3 regions of the Gracilibacillus pellucidus genome follow, and region 2 is predicted to be linked to each of the others. Evidence: predicted binding sites of a transcription regulator. Region 2 holds the regulator's gene; each other region holds the start of a gene.
What was found. Region 2 encodes LexA, which represses DNA repair genes until DNA is damaged. Its sites were predicted from a motif close to CGAACATATGTTCG; they were not measured.
Positions count from the first base shown of each region.

Region 1 (5,763 bases), on a different contig from region 2:
CGATCAGCTAACGCACTTACTAACATAATTAATGTTGATTTAGGCAAATGGAAATTCGTAATTAAACCATCAATTGCTTTAAATTGATATGGAGGATAAATAAAAATATCTGTCCAACCACTACGTTCCTCAAATAGACCACCAGTATCTCTAGCAATTGTTTCTAATGTTCTTGTAGATGTCGTCCCTACAGAAATAATCCGATCTCCTCTTTGTTTTACCGCATTTAATTGACCTGCTGTTTCTTTTGTCATTTGATAAAATTCCGCATGCATTTCATGTTCTTCAATACTATCCACACTAACTGGGCGGAACGTTCCTAATCCAACATGAAGTGTAATAAAGGCAATCTCTACACCTTTTTGTTTCAATTGCTCTAGCAAGTCTTCTGTAAAGTGTAGCCCTGCTGTAGGAGCAGCAGCAGACCCCTCTTCTTTTGCATAGACGGTTTGATAACGATCACGTTCTTCTAACTGCTGTTTAATGTATGGTGGTAGTGGCATTTCACCTAATTCGTCAAGCACTTCATAAAAGATACCATCATAATCAAAGCGAAGGATTCTCCCTCCATGCTCTTTTATTTCAGTACATGTCGCTGTTAGTTTACCCTCACCAAAGCTAATAACGGTACCTTCTTTTACCTTCTTAGCAGGCTTCACAAGTACTTCCCAGTGATCTCCTTCTAATTGTGTTAATAATAATACCTCTACTTTTGCACCTGTATCTTCCTTAACTCCGTAAAGACGTGCAGGTAACACTTTCGTATTATTTAACACGAGGCAATCACCAGGTTTTAAAAATTCTACAATATCATAAAAATGATGATGATGAATCGAACGATCCTCTTTGTTTAATACCATTAATCTAGAACTTGTTCGATCTGCTAATGGAGTCTGTGCAATCAGTTCTTCTGGCAGATCAAAATCAAAATCTTCTATCTCCATCTTTATTTCTCCTTTTTCATTTCACACTATTTATTTAAAACGTCCAATAATAGCAAAAATTACTGTTAAGATAATGCTAATTACAATAGAAGTCATTATAGGAAAATGAAAAGAAACATTACCTTTCTTAAAACTAATGTCTCCAGGTAATTTCCCAATAATCCCCCATAATAAACCAATAATGATACATACAACTCCTATTACAATAAAGATTTTGCCAATGTCCGTCAAGTACGAGGCACCTCCTGGTTGAAATGCTCATATGCCTTCTGGGTCACTAATCTTCCTCTTGGGGTACGCTGTATAAAACCTTGTTGTAATAGATAAGGTTCATAAACATCCTCAATCGTTTGCGATTCTTCACCAATTGAAGCTGCGATGGTGTCTAACCCAACAGGCCCCCCCTGAAAACTATCGATCATTGCTATTAATAATTTATGATCAATTTGATCAAGTCCTTCATGGTCCACTTGTAGCATTTCTAATGCTCTCTGGGTCGTTTCAAGGGAAATACTCGCTTCACCTTTTACTTGTGAAATATCACGAACTCTTTTTAATAATCTATTAGCAATACGTGGTGTTCCACGTGATCTCCTCGCAATCTCCCATGCTGCTTCTCGATCAATTTCTACCTGAAAAATATCACCTGTTCGTTCTACGATTGCGCAAAGATCGGCAACTTCATAAAATTCTAATCGAGAGAGTACACCAAAACGATCACGTAATGGTGCTGTTAAGAGACCTGCCCGTGTTGTCGCACCTACTAATGTAAAAGGTGGTAAGTCGAGCTGAACAGAACGAGCACTCGGCCCTTGCCCAATCACGATATCTAAACAGAAATCTTCCATTGCAGGATAAAGTATTTCTTCTACCGCTCTTGGCAAACGATGAATCTCATCAATAAAGAGAACATCCCCTACTTCTAATGAAGATAATATAGCAGCCAAGTCACCGGATCGTTCAATAGCGGGGCCCGATGTCTGTTTAAATTGCACGCCCATTTCATTGGCAATAATTTGAGCCATCGTCGTTTTACCAAGTCCAGGTGGGCCATATAGTAAAACATGATCTAATGCTTCATCCCGCATTTTAGCTGCTTCAATGAAAATCGATAAATTTTCTTTTGCTTTATGTTGTCCAATATATTGTTTTAGTACTTGTGGGCGGAGACTGAGCTCTTCAACGATATCTTCTTCTTGTATTTCACCTGAAATAATTCGCTCCTCCATCATTCGTCCCCTTTCAAAACTGACTTTTGCTTCCTGATAAGTTTCACTAACAATCTGTTGAAGTCTCAAGCTCTCATTGATTGCAGTCTCACTTTATAAGGATAACAACGCTAATGCTTTTCGAATATATGTATCAGCAGCATCACTATGCTCTTTTATTAATACTGGTTTGATTTTCTTAATTTCACTTTCAGAGTATCCTAGCGCCTTCAATGCTTCCATTGCTTCATTTAGTGCTTGATTACTCTGCTGGGTAGTTTCTGTCTGTTGTAGCATTTCTTCTGCCTGGTAATCGAATGGTAGCTTACCTTTCAGGTCCAAAATCATTTGTCTTGCTGTTTTTTTACCAACACCAGGGAAACTAGTTAAAAACTTTTCGTCTTCTTGTTCAATTGCGACAACAAAGTCACGAACAGATGTAGTAGCAAGTACTGCTAATGCACCTTTTGGTCCAATTCCGGACACGTTTAATATTTGTTGGAACAATGCTCTTTCATCTTGGTCTTGAAAACCGTACAAGATTTGCGCATCTTCTCTAACATAATGATACGTGTATATTTTTTGTTTATCGCCAACCTTTACCTGGAAACGATAAGGATTTGGACATACTAATTCATACCCAACACCATTTGTTTCTAATATAATACTTTGCTCTGTTATTTCCGCTACATCCCCATTTATATATGCAATCATAACACGTTCTCCTCTTCGTTCCAATTTCTATCACGATTAACAATCATATGTTCGTACATTAATTTTAGCCTATCCCTTATAGTTAATCAAGATAGGAACAATAATTTTATCATAGATATCAAAAACAAGTGAACATTATATATTTTTAGATTGAAATAATAAAGAACGGTGCTATTTCACCGTTCAACTGTTGACCGCTTTAATATCTTGATAAGAGCGAAATGTTTCTAACACTTCTAAATAGTCATCTTTTGAATTGATTTTGATACCTTCTTTTAATTGCTCGTGTAAGTATGTTTCTAACTCGTCTGTATCTATTTGATAAAATGACTGAACTGCTGCTTCCTGAATTGGTATTCCTTCAAAAATGGTTAATTGTCCATTTTTAAGACCGAAATATCCATTTGTTTTCAAATAAGGTGATATATCATCTACCTCTTGGCGAAAACGAATAAATCCCTCCGTTTGCTCCATTACTTGCCAATCTTGATAAGCTAACCAAAAATCTTCCATTGATGCAATCATTTCCTCTGTATATTCTGTTTCTATTTTTCCATCTATATATTGTTTTTCTAATGTTAGTTCGATAGTTAATGGATCTTGAATCATAACTTCTACATCGTCATTTTCCTCTGCCATATTATATTGATTAGTAAGCGATTGGATACTAATAACGCCAATTACTAAAACAATTACCATATTTAATAGGAACCATACTTTAGCCATGAAACCCCTCCAATAGAGCGTAGTTACTAGAGAGCATACCCATAATCAGTAAAAATATACAGGAATCCTTTCATAAACGAAAGAGCTGCCCGCATGATCAGATACCTGATTGTACGGACAGCCCTTTTTTTATTTTTACTTTCGCAGTCTAAAAGCGAGTGTATACTGTAATTCATGTCAGTGCTCGATGAAATAGCTCTCCGACATTCTTTTTGTTGATTGCGATATATTAGTACTGATCATCAACAGAACTTACGTTTTCTTTGTGATAAATACAGGTTCTAGATAAGGCTTGACTAAGAAGGATGTGTACATTCGTCTATTAAGTCCCCTCCTAAACTATTAAATGACTTAACTTGCAACACGTTTACAACGGTCATAACAATTAAAGCTGTATTCTTCCATGTCATTTGAAATAGGTATAGTTTCGAAACCTTTTTCTTGTAAATATTGTAATAACACATCTAAATGACTAGCTGTCTCCCCACGGTCATGCATCAAAATAATTGGCGTTACTCCACCTTTATCTAATTTTTCTACTTGAGAAATAACATTTGCTACATAGTCTTCCTCTGATAAATTCCAATCACTACTATCTACGTTCCAATCCCACAGTTTCAAATCATTTTCCTTAAATACTTTGCGGAAAGAGTCCGTAAAATATGGAATACTACCATAAGGAGTACGTACTAATTTAGAATGCACTCCTGTCATTTCCTCAATAGCTGCTTGAGTTGTTTTCATTTCCTCTAATGCTGATTGTTCGTCATGATAAAATTTCTTTAGAGCATGACTAACACCATGCGAACCAACAGAATGACCTTCTTTTACTGTACGCTTAACTTCATTTGGATGTGTTCTCATATTTGGTTCAAGCATAAAGAATGTTGCTTTTGCGTCATATTTCGCAAGTGTATCTAACAGTTCATTAGTAACGGTACTCGGACCATCATCAAACGTCAAATATACAACTTTACTATCTTCTTTGTGATCGGACTCGCTCTCTGTAGCATTAACAGCTAGCTCCTCTTCAAGCTCATCTTGTTTTTCATTATCCTTTGGCTCTGTTTCTTCGTCAGCTTTTGCTTTAGTTTCTTCTCCACTATCTGTCACTTCATCAGCTACCTGCACCGACTTCTGATCGCTTGCTGCCGAACCTTCTGATGATAGTTTATTATTGTCGACTATGACAAAAAACAGTAATATTGCTAATACAGCAATAACAATAAATTGAATTTTTTTAATCATTGTATTACATCCCCTTAAGCTATGTATCTGTTTATAACTTACTTTAAAGTGAGACTGATCAGAAAGATAACACCCGTTTATCCTTCACTTAGCTTCTCTGTTTTTATCCGAAGCTTGAAGTGGGGATTTTATGGGTGTTTGCACCGTGATAAATATTTGGAATCAGCTAATCAATGAAGAACCTATTCGATTCATCGCATAATATCCAAAATGATCCAATTGACACAAATATTCTCCAATTATGTAAATAATTCTCGCCCATTTGTCTCCTCTAACAATTTAGATTCTTCGTCTAAAATATAATCTTTGCTTATTTTTCTATATATATCTTCATCGAGAATCGTCCTTTATTGTAAAACATTGGCTTTTCCTAATAATTATAACAGAAATATGTCAATATGTAATATGTTTCATGAAAAATCGGGTTTAAAAAAGAAAGCACACTGATTGAAATATGCACACTTCATGAATTTCACATGCATTTTTTCCCATCAACTTATTAAACAGAAAAAAAGTCGCCTATTATAGACGACTCCTTCTTATAATTGTTCCATTATTTCATCTGTTGAATTCATATTATGATAAACCTCTTGCACATCTTCCATCTCTTCTAGAGTTTGGACTAAGTTGATCATTTTGTTACCAATATCTTCTCCTACTTCGGAAAGTGTTTGCGGAATCATCGTAATTTCCGCTGTGTCAAAACTAAATCCACTTTCTTCTAATGCAGTTTTTACATCTTGAAAATCTTTTGGATCTGTATAGATTTCATAGGCACCTTCAACAGTTTCCATTTCCTCTGCACCAGCTTCAATTACTTCAAGCATAACAGTATCTTCGTCTGCATCTGTTGTAGTTTGATCAATCACTAGGTAGCCTTTGCGATCAAACATAAAGGCAACACTACCGTTTTCACCAAGATT
Region 1 covers NZ_JAWZSR010000006.1:3,234-8,996, forward strand. The annotation lists gene queA (tRNA preQ1(34) S-adenosylmethionine ribosyltransferase-isomerase QueA) at 1-944, opposite strand, end outside; gene SH601_RS11145 (DUF2905 domain-containing protein) at 975-1,175, opposite strand; gene ruvB (Holliday junction branch migration DNA helicase RuvB) at 1,172-2,173, opposite strand; gene ruvA (Holliday junction branch migration protein RuvA) at 2,267-2,866, opposite strand; gene SH601_RS11160 (BofC C-terminal domain-containing protein) at 3,050-3,592, opposite strand; gene SH601_RS11165 (polysaccharide deacetylase family protein) at 3,944-4,840, opposite strand; gene SH601_RS11170 (YebC/PmpR family DNA-binding transcriptional regulator) at 5,380-5,763, opposite strand, start outside.
Region 1: ruvA (Holliday junction branch migration protein RuvA) is a predicted target of LexA. The motif match lies at 2,907-2,920, and genes of this name have one in related genera.

Region 2 (5,763 bases):
TTTAGACAAAGTTGCGCAAGGTCATGTGAATGGGATTGTTCGTATCTTTAACTTAAAAAAGAAGGTAAGAGGAAATATATCACGTGCTGTAAGTGTGAAACCAAAAGAAGAACAATTATCTAATCGTTTAATCGTGGATGGTAGGTGGGGAAGCGAGACTACACGCGCCTTACAACGGGCATTAGGTACAGTGGAAGATGGCATCATTAGTAATCAAGTTAGAAATAGTGTGACAACGATGATCGTAAATGGGATAACATTTGGTAACGGTGGAAGTATGGTGATTCGATCGTTGCAAGATAAAGTTGGTGCATCAGCGGATGGTTTACTTGGTCCTGAAACAATTCGAAGGCTTCAAATGTATTTAGGAACACCAGTGGATGGGGTGATTAGTAATCCTTCAATGATGGTAAAAGAGCTGCAAAGACGGTTAAATGCAGACACATTCTAAAAAAGGCTAAACAAAAGTAATAACGACTATCGTAAATGCCCACACCAAACTTGGTGAAATCAGTAAAATAAAGAGAATCCTTAATGGAAAAAAATCTTGAATAAAGAAGGATGGGGTATAATGGCTTGCAATAAGTGTGGAAGAGTACAAAGTTCAGCAAGAGTCTCTACAAAGAAAAAAGCAAATGCAAGAAAAGAAATTATTGTTCCGAAAAAAGAGATAGTTGGTTGCAGCTGTAACGTAAAAGAACCAGCTATTAAACCAGCGAAATTAACGAATGATTGTGTCGTTGTAAATTCATTAGTAGGAACAAAGACAGTTCAAAAAGTGGCGGAAGCGACATTACCAATTACAGCGTTTGCTGGTTTAGGTGTGCTAGATGATATTGTATCAGTTAATGTAGTTCCAAATTTAGAAGGAGTTACACAAAATGCACGAGTTATCAGGGATAAAGTAGTCAACATCGGTCTACTTCCGGCATCCATTTCTATTTCGATTCTAGGTATTGAACTTCCTGTAACATTAGATACAAGTTTACCGTTCCAAGAGCATACAGATTTTCCAGGAGCATGTCCAGAAGATACACTAACGGAAACTCCATTAGAAATAGAGGGTATCTTTGTTCAGCCGGGTGTACCTGTAATTGGAGCTGCTGGTATTGATCTTGTTCAAGGTATTCTATTTAAAGTAGTATTGAAAACAACGATTACGGTTACACGACCAGTTATCCAAGATGCAAGCGGAAATGTTTGTGATGTTAATCCAAACCGTTGTGAAACGCCAGGCGCTATACCGACACAGACATTACCAGCACCGCCAAATGGTGGAGGCATTTTACCTTTACCATAGGTTAATCATCTAACAAGGTTAGTTAAGACTGGATAGTCAGTACAAAAAATGCAATCAACTGGCTGTTCTTGTTATATATTGGAGAAAGCTATGAAACTAGAATGAACAACGAAAGAAATAATTGCAAATCGCTGCACAGCTCTAGGATTTGCAGTCATTGAAGTATCAATTGCACTAAAAATAAAAGATCTTATGCCATGAGCAGTTCTGCGATAGTTGGAAAATGGCTAGCAAAATTAAAGTTAGTTTCATAATGAAATAAGAGTGAAAGGAAGCGATATAATGGCAAGTAACAATTGTGGTGTTAAAGTTGAGGTTCCTGCAAAACTACCTTTAAGACCAAAAGCGAAAAAGAAAGTAGAAGGTTGTAACTGTAATGTGACAGAACCAGTAATAAAACCAGCACAATTAACCAACGATTGTGTAGTAGTAAACTCATTAGTAGGAACAAAGACCGTACAAAAAGTGGCGGAGTCAACATTACCAATTACAGCGTTTGCTGGTTTAGGTGTGTTAGATGATATTGTTTCTGTTAATATTGTACCGAATTTAGATGCTGTAACACAAAATGCACGTGTTATTAAGGATAAAGTAGTTAATATTGGTCTTTTACCTGCATCCATTACAATCTCTATTTTAGATATTGAATTGCCCGTTACGTTGGATACTAGTCTTCCATTCCAAGAACACACCGACTTCCCTGGAGCATGTCCAGAAGATACGTTAACGGAAACACCATTGGAAATCGAAGGTATCTTTGTTCAGCCAGGTGTCCCTGTAATCGGGGCAGCAGGAATCGATCTTGTTCAAGGTATCCTATTTAAAGTAATCTTAAAAACAACGATTACGGTAACACGTCCAGTAATTCAAGACGCAAGCGGTAATATTTGTGATGTCAATCCAAATCGTTGCGAAACGCCAGGTGTTGCACCGACACACACATTACCAGCACCGCCAAACGGTGGAGGAATCCTGCCATAAAGTAAAAAGACATTTGATGAGTGTAAATTGGCCTGTATAAATCTTCTATACTCGATCAAAAGATTTCAGGTAGTCCTAACATGAAGAAAGATACGGTCTGCTACTATTTTTCTTTCAATGAGCATATATCTAGAAGTGACATTAGCAGATATTCCATTGACAAAGAGGTACCTTTGTTTAATTAGACGTACCAGTAATGTGGGATACAAGCGCTACAGTCATCACCATCATAAGAAAAATATCCTCTTGGCAGTATGAATCAATTGCCAAGGGGATTATTATGGGCAAAATAGTTAACATAATATTATTATGGTATTAAGAAAAAAGAAGTGCGACTATAATAGTGCGCACTCTATATCAGGCAGGAGGTATCCATTTAAACGGTTCGATATAACCCTACGACTTTCCCTAAAATACTAACATTTTCGTAAATTAATGGCTCCATTGTTGCATTTTCAGGCTGTAGGCGAATATGGTCTTTTTCTTTAAAGAAACGTTTAACCGTAGCCTCACTATCTTCTGTCATTGCAACAACAATATCTCCATTTTCAGCTGTGTTTTGCTGTTTAACTACTACTTTATCATCGTTTAAAATGCCAGCTTCTATCATACTATCGCCTTCAATAATCAATACAAATAATTGGTCGCTTGCATGCATTTCGTTATAAGGAATTGGGATATACTCTTCAATGTTTTCAACAGCAGTAATCGGTAGACCTGCTGTAACTTTCCCGATAACTGGTGCAAAAGTAGCCTCAGATTTTGGAATAGTAATTTCGCCTTCTTGTGGAAGGACTTCAATAGCCCTTGGCTTCGTAGGGTCACGACGAATGTAGCCTTTCTTTTCTAATCTAGCCAAGTGTCCATGAACAGTTGAGCTTGATGCTAGGCCGACCGCTTCCCCAATTTCACGAACAGATGGTGGATATCCTTTTAATTCTACTTGCTGTTTAATATAAGCCAAAATCTCTTCTTGCCGTTTTGATAGATTTGTCATATTAAAATCTCCTCACACGTATTATTTATTAAGTAAATTATAGCACAGCAACAATTGTTTTACAAACATTCGTTCGAAAAATCTGTTGACATGAACATTCGTTCGTGTATAATATGGTTACGAACAAAAGTTCTGTGGAGGGATAATATGTTAAAAAATTTATCGAAAGTTGACATTTTTTACTTAGTTGCCTTTATACTAGCTATTATCTTTTTATATTATTCTGTAGTAACTAGTTTATAAAGTAGGAGAGTAAGAAAAATGACTAATGCAATTATTTATTGTCGTGTAAGTACAGAGAAGGATGCACAAGAAACTTCTCTTAAAAGACAAGCAGAAGAACTACAATATTTCGCTAATCAATATAATTTTAATGTGTTTAAGACGATACAAGAGAAACAGAGCGGCTATGAGATTGAAAGAGAGGGTGTCTTTGAAATGTTAGAATCATTTCAAAATGGACAAGCTGACACCCTTCTGGTTCAGGATGAGACTAGACTAGGTAGAGGAAATACGAAAATAGCTTTGTTACATCAATTGAATCGTTTAGGTATATCGATTTACACATTATCACATAATGGTGAGCTTCATTTGTCAGAAGGGGATTCAATGGTTTTGCAAATTGTGTCCATAGTAGAAGAGTATCAGCGAAAATTACATAATGCCAAAATAAGACGAGGAATGAAAAAAGCAGTAAGCAACGGCTATAATCCAGCTAAAAACCTTTCTAATCAACATCTTGCGACAGGACGTGAGCGAAAAGAATTCCCGATTGAAGAAGTTGTTAGATTGAAGGGCAATAAGCTTACGTTTCAAGAGATTGCATCTGTTCTTAGAGGAATGGGTTATGATGTATCCAAAGCAACGGTACATCGCCGTTACCAAGAGTATCAAACACTTGAAAAATTACAAGATGAAGATTAGAATGATAGGGAGTATAGACGATGATGTCATATACTTTTTTTCATTTTTAAAAGGAATGAGGTGTACAATCTCGATGTTATCACAAGATAAAATTGCTCGAATTAATGAGCTTGCAAATAAATCGAAAAAAGAAGGCTTAACAGTAGAAGAAAAACAAGAACAAAAAGAATTACGTGAAGCTTATTTGAAAAATGTGAGAAAATCATTTAAAAATCATATGAAGGGGATGACAGTCGTTGACCCGAATGGGAATGACGTTACTCCGGAAAAACTTAAAAAGTTACAAAAGAAAAAGTAGTATTTTGCTGCTTTTTCTTTGTTTATACAAGAAAATTTTGTTAAACATTGCTGTTTTTGAAGAAAATGCTCTGTTTTTGAATAGAGATACTTGTCTTTGACTTCATTTCGTTATAGGATTATAGATGTGCGTACATATTTTTTTGTATATTGAAAGGGGACAAATTTACGATGGCAAAGCAAATTGAACAAAAGTCTATTAATGCTATTAGAACATTATCAATAGACGCTATTGAAAAAGCTAATTCTGGTCACCCAGGGTTGCCTATGGGCGCAGCACCAATGGCATATACTCTTTGGACTGAACACATGAACCATAACCCGAAAAGTTCTAAATGGTTTAACCGTGACCGTTTCGTATTATCAGCAGGACACGGGTCAATGTTGTTATACAGCTTACTACATTTAGCTGGTTATGATGTATCAATCGATGACCTAAAAGAATTTCGTCAATGGGGTTCTAAAACACCAGGTCACCCAGAAGTTCATCATACAGATGGAGTAGAAGCAACTACTGGACCACTTGGACAAGGTATTGCGATGAGTGTTGGTATGGCAATGGCTGAAAAACACTTAGAAGCTAAATATAATAAAGATGACTTCAATGTTGTAGATCACTACACATTTGCACTTGTAAGTGATGGTGACTTGATGGAAGGTATCTCACATGAAGCGGCATCTCTTGCTGGTCATTTGAAATTAGGCAAACTTATTGCACTATATGATTCTAATGATATTTCCTTAGATGGTGAGTTGAATAAAGCATTTTCGGAAAATGTAGAAGATCGTTTTAAAGCATATGGATGGCAAGTAATCCGTGTAGAAGACGGAACAGATACAGAATCTATCTCTAAAGCACTTACAGATGCAAAAGCAAACACTGATCAACCTACATTAATTGAAGTAAAAACAGTAATCGGATTTGGTTCTCCTAACAAATCTGGATCATCTGCATCACATGGTGCACCACTTGGTCAAGATGAAGTGAAACTAACAAAAGAAACTTATGCTTGGGATCATGAAGAATTTGCTGTTCCAGATGAAGTATACCAAGATTTTGAAACGAAAATTGTTGAAAACGGTAAAAAAGCTGAGCAAGAATGGAATGAACTATTCGATGCATATAAGAAAGCTTATCCTGAATTAAGCCAAGAATTAGAGGATGCAATTAATGACAAACTTCCAGAAGGATGGGAGAAAGAATTACCTGTATATGAAGCTGGTACTCATGCAGCAGCTACTCGTGCTACATCTGGTGAAGTGT
Region 2 covers NZ_JAWZSR010000008.1:121,838-127,600, forward strand. The annotation lists gene SH601_RS17660 (N-acetylmuramoyl-L-alanine amidase family protein) at 1-451, shown strand, start outside; gene SH601_RS13660 (hypothetical protein) at 572-1,300, shown strand; gene SH601_RS13665 (hypothetical protein) at 1,583-2,281, shown strand; gene lexA (transcriptional repressor LexA) at 2,658-3,278, opposite strand; gene SH601_RS13675 (YneB family resolvase-like protein) at 3,540-4,202, shown strand; gene SH601_RS13680 (DUF896 domain-containing protein) at 4,276-4,500, shown strand; gene tkt (transketolase) at 4,671-5,763, shown strand, end outside.

Region 3 (5,763 bases), on a different contig from region 2:
GTCCAGCGGAAACTATAATCGCCGGCTTACCTACAAAGTTTTTCTCGTCTAAATCCCTTAATACATTAGGAGTACTGATTACTTTTGTAAAATTCGTTACTGCGTTAATAATCCATCTCTGTTGAAAGTTAGCATTAACAGAAATGCTAGCTACTTTACCTTTTAATATTTTTTTTAAAGTTTCATATACCTCATCCAACTCCAATTGATAAATCTGACGATAAGACGGTAACGAAAAGATCCTCACCACATTACTATACTTAGTAGCAAGATTCGGCAATTCATTAAATAATTGTGCTTTATCATGAATGAATTGTTGAACTGCTCCATATTTTTTCAAAGAAAAGTTTGTTAGAAACTGCTTAGCTATCTCCATATTCGGTTCATAAATAGTAAAAGTTAATTGTGGAAACTTATTCGCTAGTAAAGGAATATGATAACCTAATCCCGCACCAAATACGATGATATGCTCAGCATCACCTTCTACCTCAAACTGTTCTATTACTCTACTTACTTCTTGTTCAGGATTATATTTACTATGAATATACTTATATTTTCCTTCTACCTCTACTTTAAGCGTTGGAACCCCTTGCTTAGAATCTTCTACTATAGTAGTGTCTGTCTCATCTTCCATTGTATTCAATTGTTCTAATAACGGACGATTCTTCAAACGTAAAAAATCTCTATTTTCAATTAACATTTGTTCGACTTCCTTCTTGGTCAATAGTCTTTGTTAATAACTGCTGTAATTGTTCTAGTAATGGTTTCATTTCATAGTTAACAATATCAACAATTAAGATCGTATCTTGATTCTCAACCGCTTCTGCTAATTCTGCCACATTACTCTCTAATTGTTGATAGATTTCTACATATGACACCCAGTCACTTGGTCTTTCTATAAATTTATCGACTGTTGCAATCACATCCATCAACCACTGTATCCCGTCAGTCATCTGTTGAAATCTATTCCATGTATCTGCTTCAACACCCTGATAAAATTGTTCAACCAATGTATCTATTGCAGGTAGTGCATTTTGCAAATATTCTTCTGCTGATAGTAATGTTTCATTTATGTAAACAGACTTTGTCTTAGCAATGACTTTTATCTGCAAAATCTCGTCGATATATCGTTCTATGTATAAATGATGATCCGAATAAATTTCCTGATTATCAATAATAAGGTGACTGAAGATCAATTCCGTTCCGATTAATTGATTGATCGCTTCAATTACACGTTCTACAGTAATATCTTCATCTATTGTAAGTGACTTTTGATTATCATTTAGTGTTAATTGCATAGTGGTCCTCCTTGAAAATACTTGTATGTATTATATCGGTTGAGAATGGAGAAAATTAAATAGCAAGAAAGGATTACGGACAAAAAGAAGATATTTTCTCTAACAATTCAACATGATTCACACAAAATATACTATGAAACAATAGAAAAATTATTATTGCTATACAGATTCCCGTTATCAGATACAAGATTATCTCAGCATCTGAAGCACTTGTTTCTCCCTCATTTTTATCATTATCGATTGTCTTTTCTGAACTACTAGCATTCGATTTATATATCCGTATATTGCATATTCTCGCTAGCCGATACCATTTTTTTACTTGAACATTCTTTTTCCACGTATGTATAACTTTTTCACATATAAAAGCAAATACACTAGCCACTAGGATGTATAGCAATGTATTTAACACTAGATTAATAACGTTCAAGCAAGAATCTTCTATCTGTGCCGATAATAGTATGAAATTAATATAGATTATCAAATAGAATGCTCCTACTATGATACGCCATATCCATTTTAAACCATTCACCTCTCGCTTCGATCTTTCCCAATCATGCTTCAATAATTCGGAAATCCGTTCATGTAATTCTTTCCATTTGCATTTTAAACATTTCTCACTTTTACTCTTAAAGCAATCTTTTTCATTCCTATCATTAGGACAGCACGTACATTTATCAAAGTACTCCTAGTCACCTATCATAGTTTCTACTAACTTCACAATCTCTTTATCTTCTGGATCATTCGGATTTAAACGGACATAGAGAAATGCCAAGAATTTTTGTAAAATTTTAGCATCCTTTGTATAAGACACTTCTTCTAATTTTTCCCGTATATCTGCTCGCCATTGCTTTCTTTCCTTTGTTATGTACTTCGCTTTATGTTTTTCACCAAATTGATGAATGGTAACGAATGCCGTAATTACAGCAGAAATCACACCTACCAGTATATGTTCCATAACAGTATCCTCACTTCTATTTAACTTTTATATATCACTAGTGTCGCATTAAAATAATTTAACTCAGAGTTAAAATCAGAACATTCCAATAATTTATTCCGCCATAAAAATTCCAAAATAAAAAAACAGCACATGGACAAATTTACTCAAAAAACATTAGTTGAACAATTACTTTCACAAGAACAAGTGAAAACTATCCATACAAAATCGTACAGAGAATGCATGACGATCGAACTATTTTTCAAACCTGTAAAACAGTACTTAAACATTAAATAGTTTTATGATCAGAACAACAAATTGCACATAATCAAGTCTAGATCGTGTACTGCTTAAGCGCGTTAATACAACTCGAAACTAAAAGCAAATAAATAAGTCGATATTTATATACTGCCTTGTAGAAATTTATACATATATGGATACGTAAAATCGATATTGACTACCTTTGCTTATCTGTCTTTCATTTTCATCAAATAAGTAATATTAAACAGACAAAAAGTTCAGTATAACTTCATGCGAGACTAATGAGTTATTACTATCACCTGATAGGATTGCAATAATTATTTCTTCATCTTCTATTGCGAAGCTTGTTAGCGTATATTTTAAAATCACATTTATGTAATGAAGTTCATGACTTAATTAATAAACAACCGTTGCTTAATTGCTAGCTTTTTAATTATTCTTAACCATTTTACAAACATACGTTCTTTTTGTATTATAGAACTATAAAAGAAAGGAAGTGATTCATTTGAATTCTATTAACCAATTAAGTACTATACAACAAAATGTTCTTATTGCTTCTATATTAGGAGATGGGGAAATCACAAAGCTGTATAAGAATAGCCGCCGCAAAAATAATAGTTATCGTGAGCACTTTTCACGGGCTCAGCTTGCTTACCGTCAATGGAAACTGAAAATACTTTCGCCATTGTTGTATATCAATAAACATCAAGATACTCTTCGTTCTAAATCAATGCCTCTTTTCACTGATATTTTCGATGACTTCTACGATCCCTATGGTAATAAAGTAATACCAAGTAGACTTTTGTCAAAATGCACAGATATTAGCTTTCTCGCTACTCTCTACATGGATGATGGTACATTATCTATCTCTAGACGAATCAATCATCGACTCAAAAAGATTTATCTCATTCCTAATGTCTATCTTTATCTACAATCCTTTCAGCATGAAGATCTCATTCGGTTAAATGAACATATACGCTCACACTTTGATATCCTTTTTACTATTAGCAAAAGAAAAGATGGACATGGTAGAATTCTTCGCTTTACATCTACTGTCAACACTTATCATTTTTTAGACATGATCAGTAGTGTTACCTCTCAGTGCCCAATTATGAACTATAAAACAAATTGGTTATATCGTTTTGAACAGGAAAAACAGAAATATCAATTAAGTTATCCAGAATATGAGGTAATTGCAACCTCTTCTGAACGCACTAAACCTTATAGTGCAGCAGAGATAGAAAAACTAATAACTTATAAATTGCAAGGTATGACAGATAAACAGATTGCAATTGCTTTACAACGAACCTATTGGTCAATCGTTAATAAGTTGAGAGAATTGCGTAATAATGGAATTTACCAGTAAAAGCAAATCCTACATTAAACAACTTCCTTTACTTCAAAAGAAAAGACCCTAGCACAATCGCTAGGATCTCCTCTACTAAATCAGTATCTATTAACCTAATAATTGAAGTACTGATTGTGGTTGTTGGTTGGCTTGCACTGCCTCAATGTCTTTCGATCATTGGTTAGACTATATCTTCATCCTAAGCGACCTAGGAGCTGGGCACTTCGAACAGTATTTGCACTGTCCTATGGATTTCATCACCATTGCAATTGCTTTAGGTGGTCTAACCTAGTCGTTGAACCTTCTCCACTCTTTCGAGACAGGAGCTTGGCTGCTGATTATCCATTTATCTTTATCATTTTCATACCATTACGTTTGTCGTTTCCAACTCCGCTGTGGTTGACATAGCTTTAGGAAGTCCCAGCAATTCACCCAGTGATCATCTTACCCGTTACCAAGTAAGACGCCCGTTCAAATCATTAACCTAGTAGTTGTAACACTGACTGAGGCATTTGATTTGCTTGAGCTAACATAGACTGAGACGCTTGAGAAAGGATGTTAGCACGAGTCATTTCCATCATTTCTTTCGCCATATCAACGTCACGGACACGAGATTCCGCTGCTGATAAGTTCTCAGAAGAATTATCTAAGTTAGAAATAGTATGTTCTAAACGGTTTTGGAATGAACCTAATTGAGAACGCTGAGCTGAAACAGTTTCAATAGCATTATTGAATACTTCAATAGCTGCTGTTGCTTTATCGTGATCAGAAACATCTAATGCACTCAAAGTACCTGAAGAAGAAGTACCATTAGATACATCAGTTCCAGAAGTCAATGCAGCACCAGATACTACGGCACTAGCAACACCATGACCTGATACAGAAGCTCCGTTAGCAATTCCACTTGAACCACCAGCTATTCCAAGCGCCTCTGCATCCATACTTAAAACATTGATACTCATGCTTTGACCATTATTAGCACCAACTTGGAAAGTTGCACTAAAACCAGAACCTGATACGTTTAACATTTCTTTCGTATTAAATTCAGTTGTGTTAGCGATACGGTTCACTTCTGAAGTTAATTCATTGATTTCTTTTTGAATTTCTCCACGGTCTGTATCATTATTTGTATCATTGGCTGCTTGTGTAGCAAGTTCACGCATACGTTGTAAAATATTTTGTGTTTCTTGTAAAGCACCTTCAGCAGTTTGAATCATAGAGATACCATCTTGCGCATTACGGCTTGCTTGATCTAAACCTTTGATTTGCGCACGCATTTTCTCAGAAATCGCAAGACCTGCAGCATCATCACCAGCACGGTTGATACGAAGACCTGAAGAAAGTTTTTCCATTGAGTTTTGTTGTGCACCTTGGTTGATTCCTAGTTGACGGTGAGTATTCAACGCAGGAATATTATTGTTAATAATCATAATAAAATTTCCTCCTTGAGTTTAAGTAATTTTCCACATCCATGTGGGTTAAGTATAGTTACTAACCAAGATAAAAGCGGCCGTCTTCTATCTCGATTAGCTTCTACTAATACTATCGGACTATGATTAGAAAATGTTTAGCTTTTTTTATCATTTTTTTTATAAAAATGTTAGTTATAGAAGTTTATTGTGTTATTCAATGATTTATTTACTGATAATGTTTGATTTATCAAGATTTTAGCGTCCTTTCATTGCCGAACTAATGAATAAAGCTATTTATAAATGAACTATAAAAGCCATTGTTTTAAGCTTTTTTGATGATTTTGAGGAGCCAACCTTTTCGATATCGGGCGCTTTTGACGTTTTATCGGGCACTTTTCTTCGGATATCGGGCAGTTTTTCCACTTTATCGGGCATTTTCATTTGAGGGGGAAGAAATGAAAAGAGAGCTGGATATTCTCCGGCTCTCTTTTTGATTGATGTGTCACTCTT
Region 3 covers NZ_JAWZSR010000001.1:270,664-276,426, reverse strand. The annotation lists gene SH601_RS01280 (motility associated factor glycosyltransferase family protein) at 1-700, opposite strand, end outside; gene SH601_RS01275 (DUF8042 domain-containing protein) at 690-1,298, opposite strand; gene SH601_RS01270 (hypothetical protein) at 1,984-2,253, opposite strand; gene SH601_RS01265 (DNA endonuclease) at 2,999-3,859, shown strand; gene SH601_RS01260 (flagellin N-terminal helical domain-containing protein) at 4,321-5,271, opposite strand; gene csrA (carbon storage regulator CsrA) at 5,756-5,763, opposite strand, start outside.
Region 3: SH601_RS01265 (DNA endonuclease) is a predicted target of LexA. The motif match lies at 2,945-2,958, and genes of this name have one in related genera.